DNA from 3 places in the Variovorax ureilyticus genome. Region 3 is predicted to be linked to each of the others. Evidence: predicted binding sites of a transcription regulator. Region 3 holds the regulator's gene; each other region holds the start of a gene.
The links. The regulator FNR, encoded in region 3, switches genes on or off when oxygen is low (the NO sensors DNR and NnrR bind a similar motif). The targets are predictions, from matches to a motif close to TTGATNNNNATCAA.
Positions count from the first base shown of each region.

Region 1: WKW77_RS21165 (oxygen-binding di-iron domain-containing protein) is a predicted target of FNR. The motif match lies at 3,862-3,875, and genes of this name have one in related genera.
Region 2: WKW77_RS19015 (MBL fold metallo-hydrolase RNA specificity domain-containing protein) is a predicted target of FNR. The motif match lies at 4,096-4,109, and genes of this name have one in related genera.

Region 1 covers NZ_JBBKZU010000009.1:197,818-205,019, forward strand. The annotation lists gene WKW77_RS21145 (sensor histidine kinase) at 1-442, opposite strand, end outside; gene WKW77_RS21150 (PP0621 family protein) at 439-684, opposite strand; gene WKW77_RS21155 (cytochrome C assembly family protein) at 681-1,490, opposite strand; gene ffh (signal recognition particle protein) at 1,625-3,013, shown strand; gene WKW77_RS21165 (oxygen-binding di-iron domain-containing protein) at 3,025-3,804, opposite strand; gene mdoH (glucans biosynthesis glucosyltransferase MdoH) at 3,952-5,964, opposite strand; gene WKW77_RS21175 (sigma 54-interacting transcriptional regulator) at 6,373-7,202, opposite strand, start outside.
Region 2 covers NZ_JBBKZU010000008.1:57,048-64,249, reverse strand. The annotation lists gene WKW77_RS19035 (cytochrome C) at 1-2, opposite strand, end outside; gene WKW77_RS19030 (glycine zipper 2TM domain-containing protein) at 82-549, opposite strand; gene WKW77_RS19025 (Hsp20/alpha crystallin family protein) at 810-1,238, shown strand; gene WKW77_RS19020 (bifunctional aminoglycoside phosphotransferase/ATP-binding protein) at 1,245-2,744, shown strand; gene WKW77_RS19015 (MBL fold metallo-hydrolase RNA specificity domain-containing protein) at 2,695-4,047, opposite strand; gene WKW77_RS19010 (Rossmann-fold NAD(P)-binding domain-containing protein) at 4,202-4,972, shown strand; gene WKW77_RS19005 (universal stress protein) at 5,081-5,566, shown strand; gene WKW77_RS19000 (universal stress protein) at 5,592-6,419, shown strand; gene WKW77_RS18995 (HPF/RaiA family ribosome-associated protein) at 6,513-6,881, shown strand; gene WKW77_RS18990 (metallophosphoesterase) at 6,909-7,202, opposite strand, start outside.
Region 3 covers NZ_JBBKZU010000001.1:32,179-39,380, forward strand. The annotation lists gene ccoN (cytochrome-c oxidase, cbb3-type subunit I) at 1-516, shown strand, start outside; gene ccoO (cytochrome-c oxidase, cbb3-type subunit II) at 536-1,165, shown strand; gene WKW77_RS00170 (CcoQ/FixQ family Cbb3-type cytochrome c oxidase assembly chaperone) at 1,177-1,314, shown strand; gene ccoP (cytochrome-c oxidase, cbb3-type subunit III) at 1,319-2,242, shown strand; gene ccoG (cytochrome c oxidase accessory protein CcoG) at 2,260-3,687, shown strand; gene WKW77_RS00185 (FixH family protein) at 3,708-3,998, shown strand; gene fnr (fumarate/nitrate reduction transcriptional regulator Fnr) at 4,008-4,724, opposite strand; gene hemN (oxygen-independent coproporphyrinogen III oxidase) at 4,847-6,265, shown strand; gene WKW77_RS00200 (sulfite exporter TauE/SafE family protein) at 6,269-6,979, shown strand; gene azu (azurin) at 7,056-7,202, shown strand, end outside.

The DNA of each region.
Region 1 (7,202 bases), on a different contig from region 3:
TGGCCGCAGCCGTGGTGCCGAGGCCGACGGCGCTCGTGCCGAGCACGGCGCCCATGAGCACCGGCAGCGCGAAGAGCGGCGTGTAGTTGATGCCGCCCACCTGCATCACCTGGAGCGCCGTGTACGCGACGAGGTCGAGCCCGATGGTGTAGAGCCAGGCGCCGCCGAGGCCACGCATCGGCTTGAACGGGGCATAGCGGGCGGCGACCAGGACGGCCACCACATAGGCCGACGAAAGCGCGATCGCCGGCAGGTTCGCCGGCTGGGCCCCGATCGCCAGCCCGATGCCCTGCAGCAGCAGCAGCACTGCCGCGACGAAGCAGCGCGCCGCCATGAACCCGCGCCAGAGCCTCAGCTGGGCGGGGCTCTGGGTGCTGATGAATTTTTCGAGCGAGCTCCAGTCGGTCGCCGGGTCGCCGCGTGACCAGAGGTAGGAGGTCATCCCTGCGCTTCGGCGGCCTGGCGGTGGGCCGCGCTGCAATAGATCCGGCCGGCGCTGTCGCGCACTGCGTCCGTCGCCGGCAGGTGCAATCCGCAATGTGCGCAGCGGACCATCTCCTTCGGCGCGCCCACGGCGGGACGCGTCGGCTGGGGCGGCGGGCGCGAGCGCAACTCCTCCTGCCGGCCCTTGCGCCAGAACCAGATGGCGATGAAGACGACGGCCAGGACCAGGAGGTATTTCATGCAGGCGTGCGAGACAGGACGACCTCGAGGACGAAGCGCGATCCCACGTAGGCGAGCAGCAGCAATGCCGATCCCGCGTACAGAACGCGTCGGGCGGTGCGGCCGCGCCAGCCGAACCGCACGCGGCCGATCAGCAGCACGGCGAAGGTGGCCCAGGCGAGGATCGAGAACACGGTCTTGTGGTCCCACTTCCACGCGCGGACGGCGGCGCCGTAGAGTGTCTCGCTGAAGAAGATGCCAGCCAGCAGCGTGGCCGACAGCAGCACGAAGCCGGCGGCGACGAAGCGGAAAGTCAGCCTTTCCATCGTGAGCAGCGGCACGCCGCTTTGCGTTTCGGCCGCGAGGCGGATCTGCCGCTCGGCGCGGGTCATGAGCCAGGCATGGATCACCGCGGCGCCGAACAACCCGTACGAGGCGATGCCCAGCGCCAGGTGCAGTGGCAGCCAGGGCGAAGCTGCGACATGCAGCGGCGTTCCCGCAAAGAGCACCGCCAGTAGGACGGCGATCGCGCCCAGGGCGGCGAGCGCGCGCCGGATCTTGAGTTGCGGATACAGGCGGCTTTCGATGCCGTACACCGTGAGCACCAGCCACGCCGTCATGGAGATCGCCGGCGCCCAGCCGAAGCGCGGGCCGCCGCCGGTGAGGCCGTCGGCAAGAGTACAGCCGTGCAGCAGCCACGCCAGCGCCAGCATCCATTGGGTGGACGCCCGACTGAGCCAGGAGGACGCGGCGGCCGTGATGCCATAGGCGACGGCGGTGGCGATGCCCAGCGCCACGCCGAGTGGGGAGGGGATCGCTAAAATCATTGATCGAGTGTAAAGGCTCGCCCCCCAGCCTCGCCCACTTCGTGTGGCTCTGACACCCCCTGCCGGGGGCAACACCAGAGGCCCGGCCAAGCCGGTTCCTCGGTGTTCCCCCGCTTTTGCAACCAGGTCCTCTCATGGCGACTGCCCTTTCCGAAAAATTCTCCCGCCTCGTCAAGCATGTCAGCGGGCAGGCGCGCATCACCGAAGGCAACGTGCAGGACATGCTGCGCGAGGTGCGCATGGCGCTGCTCGAAGCCGACGTGGCGCTGCCGGTGGTGCGCGACTTCGTCGCCCGCGTCAAGGAAAAGGCGATGGGCCAGGAAGTGCTCGGTTCGCTCAAGCCCGGGCAGGCGCTGGTCGGCATCGTCAATCGCGAACTCGCCGCCACGATGGGCGAGGGCGTGGCAGACATCAATCTGGCCGCGCAGCCGCCGGCCGTGATCCTGATGGCCGGCCTGCAAGGCGCGGGCAAGACCACCACCACCGCCAAGCTCGCCAAGCACCTGATCGAGAAGCGCAAGAAGAAGGTGCTGACCGTGTCCGGCGACGTCTACCGTCCCGCCGCGATCGAGCAGCTCAAGACCGTGACGAAGCAGGCCGGCGCCGAATGGTTCCCGAGCACGCCGGACCAGAAGCCGCTCGACATCGCACGCGCGGCGCTCGACCATGCGCGCCGCCATTTCTTCGACGTGCTGCTGGTCGACACCGCCGGCCGGCTCGCGATCGACGAAGTGCTCATGCAGGAAATCAAGGAACTGCACGGCGCGCTGAACCCGGTCGAAACCCTGTTCGTGGTCGACGCGATGCAGGGCCAGGACGCGGTCAACACGGCCAAGGCTTTCAAGGACGCGCTGCCGCTGACCGGCATCATCCTGACCAAGACCGACGGCGATTCGCGCGGCGGCGCGGCGCTTTCGGTGCGGCAGGTCACCGGCGTGCCGATCAAGTTCGCGGGTGTCAGCGAGAAGATCGACGGGCTCGAAGTCTTCGACGCCGAGCGTCACGCCGGCCGCATCCTCGGCATGGGCGATATCGTCGCGCTGGTCGAGCAGGTCACGGCCGGCGTCGACGTGGCGGCGGCGCAGAAGCTAGCGGCCAAGGTCAAGAGCGGCGCGGGCTTCGATCTCAACGACTTCCTTTCGCAGCTCCAGCAGATGAAGCAGATGGGCGGGCTCTCCAGCATCATGGACAAGCTGCCGACGCAACTCGCCGCCAAGGCCACCGACGCCGACATGGCGCGCGCCGAGCGCGACATCCGCCGCAAGGAAGGGATCATCAACAGCATGACGCCGCTGGAGCGCCGCAAGCCCGAGCTGCTGAAGGCCACCCGCAAGCGCCGCATCGCGGCGGGCGCGGGCGTGCAGGTTCAGGAAGTGAACCGCCTGCTCAACGAGTTCGAGCAGATGCAGGGGATGATGAAGAAGATGAAGGGCGGCGGCCTCATGAAGATGATGAAGCGGATGGGCGGCATGAAAGGCCTGCCCGGCATGGGCGGTGGCGGTGGCGGAATGCCGCGCTTCTGACCGCGCGGCCCCTAGAGCATCGCCGTCGGCACCTGGTAGTGCCGGTCGTCCATCAGGTCGATGCCGCACTGCAGGTTGTCGACCCAGTCGAAGAATTCCGCGATGGCCGATCCTGCGATCGGTGCGCCATGCTGCGGCACCAGCATCGAGATGTCCAGTTTCCGCGCCATGTTCGACCATAGGCGCAGGACCTTGTTCGACACCATGTAGCGCCGATGGAAGCCTTCCATGCGCGGGACGTGCGCGGCCAGGCTGACGACCGGTTCGCGCGCCTCCTGCCCCGAGACCATCGACACGCCCAGGTCCCCCGTGAAGAGGATCCGGCTCACCGGATCGTAGAAATGGAAGTTCCCCTCCGCGTGCAGGAAATGCGCGGGCAGCAACCACAGCTCGCTGGTGCCAAGCGGCAGCCGGCAGCCTGAATCCGGAACGCCGACGATGCGCCCCTCGGTCTTGCCGACCTTGGTGAAGTGGGGCGCGAAACGCTCCCAGATTCGCGAGATCACGAGCTTGGCCGGCGTGGAGGTCAGCCAGCGGTCGAGAGAAGCAATGATGTCCGGGTCCGCGTGCGACGCCACCAGATAGGAGAGCCGCTGCGGACTGAAATGGCGGGACATGCCGAGGAACAGCTCGTTGAACCCCAGGTTGCCGCCCGGGTCGAGGACGGCACCGGTGCCGTTGTCCACGACGAGGAACTGGTTCGCCTGGACCGACTGCTCGCCCCGGACGAGGTCGGTGAACATGAGGCAGCAATGATGGGCATCGCGGTACAGCTCGACAGGTTCAAACATCAATCGCCGACTTCTTGACAAAGATCGCGACGATAGGCGGTTCGAGAGCGGTGCTGTCTGACTTGCATCAAGGTCGCGGCGACGGACCTGTGTCCGCCCAAGAAAAAAGCCCGCGACTGCGGGCTTTTTCATCGGGAGGCGGCAGGCTCAGGCCGTCGCCGGGCGCGCCAGTCGCACCGCATGCATCCACGCGCGGCGCAGCACCGCCGGCGAACGCGATTCCTCGGGGATCAGCAGGAAGCCGCGATCGCGCAGCGAGTTGCCCAGGGCGATCTGGCTGGTCAGCACCGTCAGCGGAATCGCCAGCAGCAGCGGCAGGCCGACCGGCATCAGCCAGGTCAGCGCGCTGGCGTCGATGAGTGCCACGCCGACCGCGAGGGCGGCGATCACCAGGGTCATCGGCGCCAGTTGCCGGACCGCGATACTCCACGGCACGGCAGCGGCTTCCCGCGGAGGCGACTTCCAGTCGAGCTTGATGCCCGTGAGCGCCACCACCACGAAGAGCGAGTGGGCCAGCATGCGGACCGGGGCCTGCACGATCGCCAGGGCGCTTTCGAGCGCGGCGCTCTTGAGCAGGCCGCCGATGCCGCCGAACTGGCGCTGCTCGTTGCGCAGCACCACGGCCACCACGCCGAGTACGCGGGGCAGGAACAGCAGGCAGAGCGTCCACACCCAAAGACCGGCCAGTTCCATCGGCATCGCGAGCCAGTGCTCGACCACGCTAGAACCGGTGAGCCACAGCGCGGTGCCCAGCGTGAGGAACGCCAGCCAGAGCGGCGCCGACGCATAGGCCATGGTGCCCGTCACGAACATCGCGCGGTGGACCGAGTGCAGGCCGGGCTCCGCCATCAGGCGCGCGTTCTGCAGGTTGCCCTGACACCAGCGGCGGTCGCGCTGGAGTTCGGCGAGGAGGTCCGGCGGCTGCTGCTCGTAGCTGCCGACGAGGTCGGCCACCAGCCACACGTGATAGCCGGCGCGGCGCATCAGCGCGGCTTCGACGAAGTCGTGCGACATGATGCCGCCCGACATGCCGCCCTTGCCGCGGATCGGCGCGAGCGCGCAGTGCTCCATGAAGGGCTGCACGCGGATGATCGCGTTATGGCCCCAGTAGTGCGATTCGCCGAGCTGCCAGAACTGCATGCCGAGCGTGAAAAGGCGGCCGGTCATGCGCGAGGCGAACTGCTGGGCGCGGGCATGCAGCGTGACGTGGCCGATGGCCTGCGTCGCGGTCTGGATGATGCCGGCGGTGGGGTTGGCTTCCATCAGCTTGACCATCGAGGTCAGGCAGTCGCCGCTCATGACGCTGTCGGCGTCGAGCACGACCATGTAGCGGTAGTCCTTGCCCCAGCGGCGGCAGAAGTCGGCGACGTTGCCGGCCTTGCGGTGCGTGCGGCGGGTCCGCAGGCGGTAATAGACCTCGACCTGCGGCTGGTTCGGGCTGTCGGCCAGCGCGGCGCGCAGGTCTTCCCAGGCGGCGCGCTCGGCAGCGGCGATCTCGGGCGTGTAGCTGTCGGAGAGCACGAACACGTCGAACTGCTTCGCGTGGCCGGTCGCTGCGACCGATTCGCAGGTCGCCCGCAAGCCGGCGAACACGGTCGCCACATCCTCATTGCAGATCGGCATGATGATCGCCGTCCGCGCATCCGGGTTCATCGGGTGATGAGCCACCTGCTTCGCCGAGAGCGCGTGCTTGTCACCACGCACCGAGACATAGAAGCCCATCAGGGCGGTCACGAATCCGGTCACGACCCATCCGGAGAGCACGCCGTAGAGCGCGATCTGGCTGTACTCGAGCCACAGGTTGTCGTAGTCGGGCTGCACGCGGGCGAAGAGCAGCGAGGCGATGGCCGTGCTCAGCACCGCGAGCGCCAGGAAGGCGAAGCGACGCTGGGCCGCGGCACGCTGCCACGCTTGCTGGGGCGCGCGGCTCGCCTTGCTCTGCGCGGCGGCTGCCTTGGCGGCGTTGCCGACGCCGAGCTTGACCAGGAGCGCAGTGCCGATGCTGTTCCAGAAGCCGCGCCACGGACGGGGCGTCATGGAACCGCGGTTGATGGGGGGCGCCGTCACCGAATTGGGATGGCGCTCTTCGCGAAGAAGGCTGCGGCGCGAGAAATCCGCGTCCGTCAGTACCTTCAGTTGGGAGAATTCGTTGGGCTTCATCCTCGACTCACCACCGTTGCTTCTGGACGGAGGGCGTGTCGCCGATTGCCGGAAAGCGCTTGAACACGCAGTCGGGCGCGATACCGCTGGATGCCTCGAGAGCTGCCAGCGAATGTCCCGCTGCGCGGGGGCGCGAGAGGGAAAACTGCTTTTGACGCAGGCCGTCGCGCTGCGGACGCAGTGCGAAAGAGGGGCTGGAATGAGCTGTCATGCCTCTACAGGGGCAAAGCCTGTGCCAGCTCGAAATACCTCTTTCAAATCAATGAGTTAGGCTGATTTCCCGGTGCCTTCCGAGGGCTTGAGGCCCCGAAACCCTCCAAAGCCCCCGGATTTGTCGTCAAACCCCGACAAGCGATCGAGTCTGACCGTCAAACTTCAATGAAATCAATGACTTAGGGGTGTCGCTCGTCAGCGACCAGACTCGCCGGGCTGCGACACCCCTTCGGCCTTGAAGTGGCCGGGTGTCAGTTCGTGCTTCTGCAGCAGACGATAGAACTCCGTGCGATTGCGGTCCGCGAGGCGGGCGGCGTCGGCTACGTTGCCGTCGGTCAGCTTGAGCAAGCCGACCAGGTATTCGCGCTCGAACCGCTGCTTGGCCTCGGCGTAGGTGAGCACCTCCACACTGGGAACCCGAAGTGCACGCTGGACCAGCGCCAAAGGGATCAGCGGCGAACTCGACAACGCGCACACCTGTTCGACCACGTTGAAGAGCTGCCGGACGTTGCCGGGCCACGAAGCCATGGTCAGCGCCTTGAGCGCTTCGGGCGCGAAGCCGGAAAGCCGCTTGCCGTACTTGGCCGACAGTCGCTGCAGGAAGTGGTTGGCCAGGAGCGGAATGTCCTCGCGCCGCGCGGAAAGCGGCGGAAGGCTGAGCGTCACCACATTGAGACGGTAGTACAGGTCCTCGCGGAACTGGCCGGCTTCCATCGCGGCGTCCAGGTCCCGGTGCGTGGCGGAGATGATCCGCACATCGACCGCGATGGACTGGCTCGATCCCACCGGCCGCACGGCGCGCTCCTGAAGAACGCGCAGCAGCTTGACCTGCAGCGCCGGCGGCATGTCCCCGATCTCGTCGAGGAGCAGCGTGCCGCCATCGGCCTGCTGGAACAGGCCCTTGTGATTCGCGACCGCATCGGTGAAGGCGCCCTTCACGTGGCCGAAGAGCTCGGATTCGAGCAGCGCTTCCGGGATGGCGCCGCAGTTCACCGCCACGAAGGGCTTGGAGGCCCGCGCGCTCG
Region 2 (7,202 bases), on a different contig from region 3:
ATGGCGTGCTCCTCGGATGTCGCCCAGCATCGCGCAGCCTCGGCTCCGGACGTTTGACGCAGCGCAAATCCGGTCGGCGCGCTACTTCTTCTTGCTGCTCGCCGCCTGCAGCGAGTCGCCCTTCACCGTGACGGCCTGGCCGACCGGCGGCGCGGAGGTCGTCTGAACCGTGCGCATCGATCCATCCTGCATCCGCACGCTGACCTCGTAGACCGTCTTCGTGTTCTTGTTCTTCTCGACCTTGTTGCCCGCATAGGCGCCGCCCGCCGCGCCGGCGACGGTGGCGGCGGTGCGCCCCCTGCCGCTGCCGACCTGGTGGCCGATCACGCCACCCACCACGCCGCCAGCGACAGCTCCGACGCCCGAGGCGGGCTTCGAACTCTTGACCTGCCGCACGGATTCGACCTTGCCGCAGTCGGGACAGGATTTCGGTGGCGCCGCGGCGGGCGCCTCCTGGGCGCGTGATGCCGGAGGCGCAGCCAGCAGTGCGACGAGCGCACAGATCGGGAGGACCAGGGCGCCACGCGGGCCGGGTGAAGTCGATGCCATGCGGATCCCCTTTCCATTCCTGGCGCGAAGGCACCGGGCGCATTGGAAATCATCGCCAATGCACGACGTCTGTCAACGCAGCGCGGCCGCGCGACTTGATCGCGGTCAACCGCGGCGCGGACCAGCCGCAACACGCGCGGAGGGACCGCTTCGCGATTGAGCCAGATCAACCCCCTCGCTCTTGCAGGGGCCTACATTGAAACCGGCGCGGCGCAACGGGCCCGCGCGTCATCCGTCACTTTTCGATCCGAGGAACCACCATGAGCAACCTGAGACTGCTGGACCCGGTGTTCGGCAACGACTTCGAAACGGCACTGCGACGCTTCTTCTCCCCCACCGTCTACGAGGGCGAGCCCGCCCCGCTGAAGATGCGCATCGACGTGACCGAGAACGACAAGGCTTTCAACGTGAAGGCCGACATCCCCGGCGTGAAGAAGGAAGACATCAGCATCAAGGTCGACGGCCACACCGTCAGCATCGATGCCGAGGCGAAGAGCGAGAAGGAAACGCGGGGCGACGGCGACAAGGTGCTTCGCAGCGAGCGCTACTACGGTTCGATCTCGCGCACCTTCAGCCTGGGCCAGGAAGTGGACGACACCAAGGTGCAGGCCAAGTACGCGGACGGCGTGCTCACGCTGGAACTGCCGAAGAAGGCACCCGTCGCCGCCTCGAAGATCGTCATTCAATAGGCATACGTGCCTCCGGAACCGGACGTTCCGATCGCGCCGGGCCAGCTCGCGGAGCGTGCGGCACTCGTGCACGCGCTCGCACTGCGGCTCGGCGCGCAGGTGATCGAGACGCACATCTCGTGGATCCTGCTCACGCCCGCTTTCGCCTACAAGGTGAAGAAGCCGGTGCGCTTCGCCTTCCTTGACTACACGACGCTGCAAAGGCGGCGGCACTTCTGCCATGAGGAAGTGCGCGTGAACCAGCGGATGGCGCCTTCGCTCTACCTGGGTGTCGCGCGCATCACGGGCAAACCGCCCGCCCCCGAGATCGACGGCGCTGGCCCGGTGCTGGACTACGCCGTGCACATGCGGCGCTTTCCCGACGGTGCCCTGTTCAGCGAGCGATTGGCCGCAGGCGCGCTGGCCTTGCGCGACGTGGATGGTTTTGCGGCCGTGCTCGCGGCGGCGCACGCGGCGGCGCCGGTGCGCCGTCGCGCGCCGGCTGCGCAGTCGAGCAAGCTGACCCGTGCGCTGTCCGCGCTCGACGGCGCGCGTGCGGTCCTTTCGACAGGGGAGCGCGACCACTTGTGCGAGTGGCTGGAAGCCGGCGCCCGCAAGCTCTGGCCCGAATGGATCGAGCGACGGCGAAAGGGCCGCATCCGCGAGTGCCATGGCGACCTTCACCTGGACAACATCGTCGATCTCGACGGCCAACCCGCAGCCTTCGACGCCATCGACTTCGAACCGGCGCTTCGATGGATCGACATCGCCGAGGATGCGGCGTTTCCGGTCATGGACTTCGCCGCGCGTGGCCGGCCGGACTTCGCCTGGCGCTTCCTCAATGACTGGCTCGACGCCGCCGGCGAGCACGAGGCGGCCGGGGTCCTGCGCTACGCGCTGGTCTACCGCGCGCTGGTGCGCGCACAGGTCGAGCACCTGCGCGCACCTTCCGGCAGCGCCGCCGCAACCTATGCGCGCGCGGCGCTCGGATGGTCGAATCCGGCTCTGCCCCGCCTGGTGATCACGCATGGCTTGCCGGGCTCCGGCAAGACGTTCCAGTCGCAGCGGCTGCTGGAGCGGATCGGGGCGATCCGCGTGCGCGCCGATGTCGAACGCAAGCGCCTGTTCGGGCTGGGCGCGCTCGAAAGCTCGCACGCGCGCGGGCTCGACATCTATACCCGCGAGGCGACCACGAGCACCTACGGTCGCCTGTTCGCCCTTGCCCGGATCATTCTTGCGGCCGGGTTCTCCGTCGTTCTCGACGCGGCGTTCCTCAAGCGCGGCGAACGCGATGCGGCGCATGAACTCGCACGCAGCTGCGGAGCCGGATTCGAGATCCTGGCGTGCGAGGCGCCCGACGAGATCCTGCAGCAACGCATCGCCGCACGAACCAGCGATGCTTCGGAGGCCGACACCGCCGTGCTGCGGCAACTGCGCACCGTCGTGGACCCGCTCGGACCGGACGAGGAAGTCGCCGTCAAAGGGTCACCGTCTGCCCGTAGTCCGGCACGCTGGCCTGCCAGTTGAACCGCTCTTCGATCGCCAGGCGCAGCGCATCGGCAGCGACCGGCTCGCCATGCGTGACGAACACGCGCTTCGGCGCAGGCAGATCGTTCAGCCACGCCAGCAGTTGGCCGCGATCGGCATGTGCCGAGAGCATGTCCAGCCCGACCACTTCGGCACGCACGGGCACGTAAGCGCCGTGGATCTTGATGTCCCTGGCCCCGGCCAGCATCGCCGCGCCGCGGGTCCCTGCAGCCTGATAGCCGGTAAAGAGGATCGTGCTGCGGGGATCGGGCGCATACGCTTTCAGGTGGTGCAGCACACGCCCGCCCGTCGCCATTCCGCTCGCCGAGACGATGACCGAAGGAAAGCTCAATCCGTTGAGCCGTTTCGACTCTTCGAGCGTGTTGACGAATTTCACCTCCCGGCCGAGCGCGGCGCACTGTCCCGCATCCAGGCGGTGCTGGTCCGAATAGCGCCGCAGGATCTGCGTCGCATCGGCAGCCATCGGACTGTTGAGATACACCGGCAGATCTGGAATCCGGCGAGCGGCCTTGAGCAGGTGGATGCAGTGCAGCAGCGTCTGTGCCCTGCCCACCGCAAAGGCCGGCACCACGACGATGCCGCCCCTTGCAGCCGTCCGGCCGATCACTTCGGCGATCGCCGACAAGGTGTCCACCTTGGGATGCGCGCGATCGCCGTAGGTGGACTCGATGACCACGTAGTCGGCGGGCTCCGGCCGCTCGGGAGGGCGCATCACCAGGTCGTCGTCCCGGCCGAGATCGCCGGAGAAAAGAATGCTGCCGCCGTCCCAGCCGACGTGGATGCTCGCGGCGCCCAGAATGTGCCCGGCGCGCCGCAGCCGCCAGGTCCACCCCGGCCAGGGCGCATGCGCCTTGTCGAAATCCAGCACTTCGAAGCGCCCGAGGGCCGCACGCGCTTCGTCCTGCGTGTACAGCGGCAATGCGGGTTTGTGGCGGGAATGGCCATGGCGATTGGCGTAGTCGGCCTCCTCTTCCTGCAGGTAGCCGGAGTCGGGCAGCAGCAGCTCGCACAGATCGCGCGTGGCCCGGGTGGTGTAGACGGGGCCTTTGAAGCCCAATTGGATGAGGCGCGGGACCAGCCCGCTGTGATCGAGATGCGCGTGCGTCAACAGGACCGCATCGATCTCCGAGGCCCTGACTGGTAAAGGCTCCCAGTTGCGCAGCCTCAATTGCTTCAGGCCCTGGAAGAGCCCGCAATCCACCAGCAGCCGCCGGCCCGCGTGCTCCAGCAGGTATTTGGACCCGGTGACGGTATCGGTTCCGCCGAGAAACTGGATGCGCATGTTGCCTCCTTGTTGCCGTCGAGCTTGGCACACGATGGAGCGCCGCCCTTGACCTTCGTCAATCCTCCTCGTGATCGACGCGGCCGGCAACCGGGCGCGAAGCCCGCCTCGATGAGCGAGCCGCTGTCCGATCCAACGCCGGAGCGCAGCGGACTTGCGCGGCATCAAGTTCGCCGCGCGCAACCGCGGTAGCGTTCGCGACGTGACTCCTACCCACGCCGCGCGACAAGCGGCGGACGACCCGTTGTCTTCCGCCAGCAAGATCGCCTCGCTCATCGCGACCGCTGCCAGACTGCGGCAGTCGTCGGGCTCGCCGCTGCGCGGACGGAATCTCGCGCTGCTTCACACTCACACGCGCGCGGATGGGACGCCCGGGAACTCGGCGCTTCAAGGTGCCGCCGAAGAGTTGGGCGCGCGCGTGGCTCTGCTGAATTTCGCCCACCCGTCCAGCCCCGCCGATACCGGCAGCGACGTCATCGCCCTGGCCCGCATGCTCGGGCGCATGTACGACGGCATCGACTGTCACGATCTGGACGCCGCCGTGCTGCGAACGATCGAGTTGCATGCCGGCGTGCCCGTCTTCCCGGGCCTGGCGCTCGACACCCATCCGGCCCGCGTCATCGCGGATCTCTGGGCGCTCTGCGAGCGGCAGACGCCGGCCGACCGGCGGATCGTCTTCATCGGCAACGGCCGCAGGCCGCGCGCCCGCATGTTCGTGGCGGCGGCCCGCGCCATGGGCGTCGCGATCCTCCCGAAGTCCCGCGTCGACCCCGGGGCCGAAGATGCGTCGGCCGTCGCGGACGCCTCCCAGCCCAGGCATTGGGTCCTCTGGTTCGAGGGTTCGGCCATCGAGGGCGACGCCCTGCAGGAAAACCATCGCCGGGTCATGCAGGCCGTCCTGGTCCACACGCTGGCCGGCGCCTGAGGCCTTGCGCGGGCGACGCGATGCCCCTGTCTTGCGCCAGATCAAGCGCTCTGACGGGTGTGCTTTCGATACTGCACGCATCGCACCATTCACCCCGAAGGAGCCTCCATGTACCAACGAATCCTGGTCCCCATCGACGGCGGCCCGGTCTCCCAGCGCGGGCTCGAAGAGGCCGTCCAGATCGCAAAGCTGACGCAGGGCCGGCTCCTGCTGGTCCATGTCATCGACGAACTGTCGCTGGCCCTGGCGATGGATGCGCAGTCCGGCCGGGCCGGAAGCTACCTGCAGAGCGTGCGGGACGAGGGCGCGCGCCTGCTCGAGGATGCGAAGCGCGGCGCCCAGGCGGCGGGCATCGAGGTCGAGACGGCGCTGCACGAGCGCTACGGCTCCACCGTGTACCCCTCCGTCATCACCGAGTCTTCGGTCGACGAGACCGTGATCGCCGAAGCCAAGCGGTGGAAGGCGGACCTGATCGTCATCGGAACGCACGGACGCCGCGGCGTGTCGCGGCTCGTGCTGGGCAGCAGCGCCGAGCGGATCCTGCGGTCCGCGCCGGTGCCGGTGCTGCTCGTGCGAGCGCCCGACAAGCCCTAGAAACAACACACGTCCGGAACGCGCCATGACCGGCCTTCAATCCTTTCTCGTGCACCTGGACGGAACCCGGCGCGCCGAAACGCGCCTGGACCTCGCCCTGCGGCTCGCGCTTCCCTGGCGGGCCCGCGTCAGCGCGCTGTTCGCCGTCGAGCGGAGCCATCTCCCCTTGCTGCCCGTGGGACCCGGCATCCCGCCGCTGCCGCCCGACGTCAGGGCGGAGGCCGAGCACCGCCGCCATGCGCTGGCGGTCTACGACCAGGCCTGCGTCGTGTCGGGCCAGCCTTGCGAATGGCTCGATGCGGACGGCGCCCCGGTGATCGAGACGTTCACGCAGCGGGCGCTCCTGGCCGACCTTGTCTTCCTGGGGCAGCGGGACCCGGATGACCTCGAAAGCTCGGATGTGCCGGGCGATTTCGTCGAATCCGTCGTCATCGGCAGCGGGCGCCCGACGTGGGTCATTCCCCATACGGGCGAACTGGCCCGCACGCCGGACAACATCCTGCTGGCATGGAAGCCCACGCGCGAATGCGCACGGGCGCTGGCGGCGGCCATTCCCTTCCTGCAGAACGCCCACCACGTCCATCTCGTCGAAGAGGATGGCGACGAGACGCAGCCCCTTCCGGTCAAGGTGCGCGACTATCTTCACCTGTACGGCATCGATCGGGTCCATGAGCACGCACGGCTCACACCGGAAGACGCCGGCGAGCAACTCCTGTCGATCGCCTCCGATTGCGATGCCGATCTGCTCGTGATGGGTTGCTACGGCCACAGCCGCGCTCGCGAACTGCTGCTGGGAGGTGTCACGCGGACGGTGCTGGACGCGATGACGCTCCCGGTGCTCATGGCGCACTGAACCACGGCACCCTATCGCGCCGACTTGCGCCAGCGCAAAGCTTCCGCATCGCAGATGCGCGATCGTATGGACATGCATTTGGAAACACGCGACATGAACCTGCCTTTCGCCATCCAGTTCGACGGCGTCGCGCGCTCGGACGCTGTCGAAGACTTCGCCCGATCCCGCGTCGACTATCTCGAGCGGCACTTCACGGACCTGACGGGCTGCCGCGTGACCATCTCCCGCGAATCGCGGCACGGACAGACGGGCGGGTTCTTCTCGGCTCGCGTCGCCATGACCTTGCCGGGCCGGGAACTCATCGTCTCGCATGCGCACGAGCACGATGCCTACATCGCGCTGCGGGATGCCTTCGACGCGATCAATCGAAGGCTGGAAGACAGCCAGCAGATCCGCCGCGGCAGGGTCAAGCAGCATGCCACCGTCGTGCACCGCGAGAGCGACGACACGGGCGGCGAGTGAGACCCTTTCCCGGCTGATCGCGGCCGGTCAGGCCCCGTGAAGTACATGCACCGTGACTTCCGGCGGGCAGTGGAAGCGCGCGTCGATGATCGAACAGCCGCAACCCACCGACGTGAAGCCCTGCATGCGGTCGCAATGCCACGGCCCCCGCGCCACGCGACGCGGTGCGCGAGAATCGGTGAGCAGGGGTATGCCGCCGGGCAGGCAGATCTGGCCGCCATGCGTATGGCCGCTCAGCATCAGGTCGAAGCCGTGTGCTGCGGCGAGGCGATAGGGCTCCGGCGTGTGCGAAAGAAGGATCGCGCACGCATCCGGCGCCAG
Region 3 (7,202 bases):
ATCCGCTTCCTGATCGTGGCGCTGTCCTTCTACGGCATGGCGACCTTCGAGGGCCCGATGATGTCGGTGAAGACGGTGAACGCGCTGTCGCACTACACCGAGTGGACCATCGGCCACGTGCATGCCGGCGCGCTCGGTTGGGTCGGCCTCATCACGATGGGCTCTCTCTACTACCTGATCCCGCGCCTGTACAACCGCACCGAGATGTACAGCATGAAGGCGATCGAGCTGCACTTCTGGATGTCGACCGTGGGCATCGTGCTCTACATCGCCGCGATGTGGATCGCCGGCGTGATGCAGGGGCTGATGTGGCGCTCGATCAACCCCGACGGCACGCTCACCTACACCTTCGTCGAAGGCGTGAAGGCCACCTATCCGTACTACGTGGTGCGCCTGATCGGCGGCCTCCTGTATCTCGCCGGCATGCTGGTGATGGCGTGGAACGTCGTCATGACGATCGGCGCCGGCCACTCGGTGCGGGCGCGCATCCCCGTGCCTGCCGCGGCCCATGCCTGAAGGAATCGAGGAAACAACAATGAGCTCCCGCACCCCCGAACCCTCCACCTTCTCGCATCAGAAGATCGAGACCAACAACTTCCTGATGATCGTGCTGATCCTGCTGGTCGTCGCCGTCGGCGGCCTGGTCGAGATCGTGCCGCTCTTCTTCCAGAAGTCGACCACGGAGCCGATCACCGGCCTCGCGCCGCCTACCGCACTGCAGGTGCTCGGCCGAGACGTATACGTGCGCGAGGGTTGCTACAACTGCCATTCGCAGATGATCCGTCCGTTCCGCGCGGAGACGCTGCGCTACGGCCACTACTCGGTGGCGGGCGAATTCGTGTACGACCATCCCTTCCAGTGGGGTAGCAAGCGCACCGGCCCGGACCTGCATCGCGTGGGCGGCCGCTACAGCGATGAGTGGCACCGCATCCACCTGAACAACCCGCGCGACGTGGTGCCCGAATCGAACATGCCCGCGTACCCGTGGCTCGACAAGACGCAGGTCACGCCGTCCGAGGCCGCGGACCACATGCGCGCGCTGCGCCGCGTGGGTGTGCCGTTCACCGACGAGCAGATCGCCGCCGCGCCGGGCGAGGTCAAGGGCAAGACGGAGTTGGATGCGCTGGTGGCGTATCTGCAATCGCTGGGCCTTGCGCTCAAGTGAAGGAGCACACGATGGACATCACCACCCTGCGCATCGTGGCCACGCTGGCTTCTTTCGCGACCTTCATCGGCATCCTCGTGTGGGCCTATTCGCGCCGCCGCGCCGCAGCCTTCGAGGCGGCGGCCCGCTTGCCCTTCGAGCAGGACTGACACCATGAGCGATTTCATTCACGATTTCTGGTCGCACTACGTCGCGATCGCCACCCTCGCAAGCATCCTCGCGTGCCTGCTGCTGCTGTGGATCACCGCGCGCGCCAAGACGCCCGCCAGCGAAGACAACACCACCGGCCACGTCTGGGACGAGGACCTGCGCGAGATGAACAACCCGATGCCGCGCTGGTGGATGGGCCTGTTCGTGCTGACCATCGTGTTCGGGCTCGGCTACCTTTTCGTCTTCCCGGGGCTCGGCAGCTACAAGGGACGGCTCGAATGGAGCACCGACGGCGAATACACCAAGGACCTCGCGAAGGCCAACCGCGAACTCGAGCCGGTCTATGCCGCCTACACCGCACTGCCGGTGGAGAAGGTGGCGACTGATCCCGGGGCGATGGCGATCGGCGAGCGCCTCTTCCTCAACAACTGTGCACAGTGCCATGGCTCCGATGCGCGCGGCGGCAAGGGCTTCCCGAACCTCACCGACAACGACTGGCTGCACGGCGGCTCGCCCGAAAAGATCAAGGAGTCGATCACGCGAGGGCGCATCGGCGTGATGCCGCCGATGGCCGAGGCGGTCGGCACGCCGGAGGACGTGAAGAACCTCGCCAACTACGTGCTGAGTCTTTCCGGCAGTCCGCACGACTCGGTGCGCGCCGGGCTGGGCAAGAGCAAGTTCACCGTCTGCGCGTCCTGCCATGGCATCGGCGGCGTCGGCAACACGGCAGTCGGCGCGCCCAATCTATCGGACCGGATCTGGCTGCACGGTTACGGCCTGGACGCGATCATTCAGATGATCAACACGGGCAAGACCAATCAGATGCCGGCGCAGCAGGGCCGCCTGACGGAGGCGCAGATCCATGTGCTGACCGGGTACGTGTGGGGCTTGTCGAACGCCAAGACCCCCGGTGCCGGCGCACCCTGAGGGTGAGGGGTCGCGACGTGACGGACTCCGCGCCGAGACCGCGCCGCGTGATTCCGATCGCGGCGGCCGAGAAGAACGTGGGCCTCTACCAGGCCCACAAGAAGGTCTACCCGCGCTCGATCGACGGCGTGTTCGCGCGATGGCGCTGGGTGATGGTGTTCGTCACCCAACTCGTGTTCTACGGCATGCCGTGGCTCGAATGGGGGCAGCGGCAGGCGGTGCTCTTCGACCTGGCCTCGCGGCGCTTCTACATCTTCGGGCTGGTGCTGTACCCGCAGGACCTGATCTACCTGACCGGGCTGCTGGTCATCTCGGCGTTGTCGCTGTTCCTCTTCACTGCAGTGGCCGGTCGGCTGTGGTGCGGCTACACCTGCCCGCAGACGGTCTACTCGGAGATGTTCCTGTGGATCGAGCAGAAGATCGAGGGCAACCGCACCGCGCGCATACGACTGGACGACAGTGACCTGTCGATCGAGAAGCTCGTCAAGAAGTGGTTCAAACACGTGGTGTGGCTGGGCATCGCCCTGTGGACCGGCTTCAGCTTCGTCGGTTATTTCACCCCGATCCGCGACCTGGGGATGGCCTTCCTGCAGACGCGCATGACCGGATGGGAAATCTTCTGGGTGCTGTTCTACGGCTTCGCGACCTATGGCAACGCGGGCTTCATGCGCGAGCAGGTCTGCATGTACATGTGCCCCTATGCGCGTTTCCAGAGCGCGATGTTCGACCGCGACACGCTGATCGTCAGTTACGACGCGGCGCGGGGCGAGCCTCGCGGCGTGCGGGCCAAAGGCACGGATGCGCGTGCGCAGGGCCAGGGCGACTGCATCGACTGCTCATTGTGCGTGCAGGTGTGCCCGACGGGCATCGACATCCGGCAGGGCTTGCAATACGAGTGCATTGGCTGCGGCCTGTGCGTGGATGCCTGCAACACGGTCATGGACAAACTCGCCTCGCCGCGCGGCCTGATCCGTTACGCCACGCAGAACAGCATGGCGGGCGGATGGTCATCGCGGCAGATCCTTCGGCGCGTGCTGCGTCCACGGGTGCTGATCTACAGCGGCATCCTGGTCGCGCTCTGCATCGGCCTGCTGGCCAGCCTGGTCATCCGCACGCCATTCAAGGTGGACGTGGTGCGCGACCGTGGCACGCTGGCGCGCATCGCCGAAGGCGGACGTATCGAGAACGTCTACCGCCTGCAGATCATGAATGCCACCGAAAAGACGCAGCACTATCGCATCGAGGCTCGTGGCCTCGACGGACTGCAGGCGTCGCCCGAGCAGCCTGTGGAGGTGGGGCCTGCGCAATCGCGCTGGGTGGCGGTTCGCCTGCAACTGCCATATGGCGGAGCGCAGCCGGGCTCGCATCCGGTCTATTTCGACGTGCGTGCGGCCGAAGGCGGCGCGCAGGTCTCGGAGAAGGCGACCTTCATGGTCCCCCGGTGATGCCGATCAAGGAGATGACGATGAGCGCAACGAACGATACGAAACAGGCGAACGAAGCGGCCCGGAGCGAACCCTGGTGGCGCTTCCCGTTGCTGTGGATGGTCCTGGCCGGTCCAGCGGTGGTGGTGGTCGCGAGTTTCGTGACCCTGTGGCTTGCCATGCGCTCGCCCGACCCCGTGATCGCGGAGGACTACTATCGGCAGGGTATCGAGATCAACAGGACGCTGGCCGACAAGAAGCTCATGCCGGCGCTCACCGGCCGCAACCACGCGGCAACCCCGGCAGATGACGTGCCAGCGCCAAAGCGCTGAAAATTGGAATCAGCAGGCCGCCGGCGTGATCAGCCGGCGAAGTCCCTCGGAGTCGACGATCCGCAGGTTGCGCTGCTGGACTTCGATGAGGCCGTCGTCCATGAACTTGGACAGGGTGCGGCTCACGGTCTCGAGCTTGAGCCCGAGGTAGCTGCCGATTTCCTCGCGCGTCATGCGCAGCACGAGCTCGGAGCGCGAGAACCCGCGTGCGTGCAGGCGCTGCGCGAGGTTCAGAAGGAAGGCCGCCAGGCGCTCTTCGGCCCGCATGCTCCCCAGCAGCATCATCACGCCGTGCTCGCGCACGATCTCGCGGCTCATGATCTGGTGCACGTGCCGCTGCAGCGCCGTGACCTCGCGGGACAGTTCTTCGATACGGTCGAAGGGCATCACGCAGACTTCGGAATCCTCCAGCGCCACCGCGTCGCAGGTGTGCTGGTCGTTGACGATGCCGTCGAGGCCGATGATCTCGCCGGCCATCTGGAAACCCGTCACCTGGTCGCGGCCGTCCTGGCTGGCCACCCGGGTCTTGAAGACGCCGGTGCGGATCGCGTAGAGCGAGGTGAACCGGTCGCCGTTCCGAAAGAGCATCTCGCGACGGCGGACCTTGCGACGCTTGGCCACGATGTCGTCGATACGCTGCAGTTCGGTGGGCTCGAGGCCGACCGGCATGCACAGCTCCCGCAGATTGCAACTGGAGCAGGCGACCTTGATGTTTTCGGTTTTCATTGATGTATGTCGAGTATGTGCCGATTCTGTAACGGGGCGTTGGCATGGGGCTTGATCCACATCAAGGATCCGGGGGCGGCCCGGCGGCATAGTGGTCCGCACACCGCCTCTGATCGCCTGCGATGAACTCTTCCCCTGCATTCGCGACCGCTTCGCATTCCCAGGAGCTGCCGTCGCCCGCCGTGCTGCGGCGCTTTGATGTCGCCGGCCCGCGTTATACCTCCTACCCGACGGCGGATCGATTCGTGGATGCCTTTACCGCCGACGACTACGTCCAGGCAGTGCATCAGCGCAACGCGACCGGGATGAACGGGCGGCCGCTGTCGCTGTACGTGCACCTGCCGTTCTGCGAGTCGCTCTGCTATTACTGTGCCTGCAACAAGATCGTCACCCGCCACAAGCACTGGGCGGCCGAATACATCGATTACCTCGAGCGGGAGGTGGCGCTGCAGGTCGCCGAACTGGGGCGCGGCGTGGTGGTCAGCCAGTTGCATCTGGGCGGCGGAACGCCGACCTTCCTTGACGACGAGGGGCTGAGAAGGCTGCTGGCGTTGCTCGGGCGCGAGTTCACGCTCTCGCCCGAGCGCGAGCAGTCCATCGAGATCGACCCGCGCACCGTGGACGGTGGACGCCTGGAACGGTTGGCCGAAATGGGCTTCAACCGGCTGAGCTTCGGTGTGCAGGACTTCGACCCCGACGTGCAGAAGGCGGTCCATCGCATCCAGCCTGCCAGGGAGGTCTTCGACCTGATGGGAAGCGCGCGGGCGCTCGGCTACCGCTCGATCAACATCGACCTCATCTACGGTTTGCCTAAGCAGAGCCGGGCCTCTTTCGACCGCACGCTGGCGCAGGTGTGCGACTTGCGGCCGGACCGGATCGCCCTCTATGCCTACGCGCACCTGCCGGAGCGTTTCAAGCCGCAGCGGCGCATTGCGGCAGAGGACCTCCCGGACGCGAAGACCAAGGTCGAGATGCTGTCGCGCGCGATTGCCGCTTTCACCGCCGCTGGCTATGTCTACATCGGCATGGACCATTTCGCGCTGCCGGACGACCCGCTCGCGATCGCCAAGCGGCAGGGCCGGCTGCACCGCAATTTCCAGGGCTACAGCACGCAGCCGGACTGCGACCTTGTGGCGCTGGGCGTGTCGGCCATCGGCCGCGTCGGCGCGACCTACAGCCAGAACGCCAAGACGCTCGAGGAGTACTACGACCTGCTCGAGCAGGGGCGTCTTCCGGTGGTGCGGGGCCTGGCGCTCACGCGCGACGACGTGCTTCGCCGCGCGGTCATCATGGCGATCATGTGCCAGGGGCATGTCGACTTCGAGGCCGTCAACCTCGCGCATCTGATCGACTTCAAGGACCATTTCGCGCCCGAACTCGCCGCGCTCGCGCCGCTGGCCGCGCAGGGGCTGGTGCGAATCAGGGACCATGACATCGAGGTGACACCGACCGGCTGGTTCTTCGTGCGCGCCGTGGCGATGGTCTTCGACCGCTATCTGCAGGCCGACCGCAACCGCACCCGCTTCTCCCGGATCGTCTGAACGATGCAGACGGCGCTACTCGGAACGGCGCTTCTGATGGGGCTCGCCGGCGGCCCGCACTGTGTCGCAATGTGTGGCGCGGCCTGCGCGGGCGTCATCCGGATCGTTCAAGCGCCGCAGGGCGGGGCTGCGTCGGTGGTCAGCGGCCTTCAGGGGCAGCGGGCGACGCTGGCGTTTCACGCCGGGCGCATCGCGAGCTACGCCGCGGCCGGTGCTGTCGCCGCCATGGCGGTGCAGGGCGTCGGGCTTGCGAGCGAGCACCTTGCGGCCTTGCGGCCGTTCTGGGTACTTTTGCACGTCGCAGCGCTGATGTGGGGCCTCTCCCTCGCGGTGCTCGGGCGCCAGCCGGTCTGGGCGCATCGCCTCGGAGGCGCGCTCCAGGCGCGGCTTCGGCCGCTGACGGGCCGGGCGGCCGGGGTGCTGGCGACCGGCGCGCTCTGGGTCGCCATGCCATGCGGCCTTCTCTATTCCGCCCTCATGCTGGCCGGGCTGGCCGAGGGACCCTTGCAAGGCGCGATCGCGATGGCTTGCTTCGCGGCCGGGAGCGGTCTCTCGCTCATCGCCGCGCCGTGGCTTTGGCAACACCTGAACACCGGCGCCGTCTTCGCGCGCAGGGAGTGGGGGAGCCGTCTTGCCGGCGCCTTGCTCGCCGCCGTGGCTTTTCACGCGCTGTGGTCCGATCTCGGCCGGCAGATCGATCAATGGTGCCGCTGAACGGGGTTCCCGAAACCGGCCGATCGCGCGCAAACTCGAATTCGAAAAGGAGTAAATGATGAAAATGAAAATGAAAATGAAAATGACATGCGCTGCGGCGCTCTGGCTGGCATTGTTGGGTACGGCATCGGCCGCCACCTGCGATGTGGAGATCGAAGGCAACGACGCGATGCAGTTCAACAAGAGCAGCATCGATGTGCCGCAGAGCTGCAAGCAGTTCACG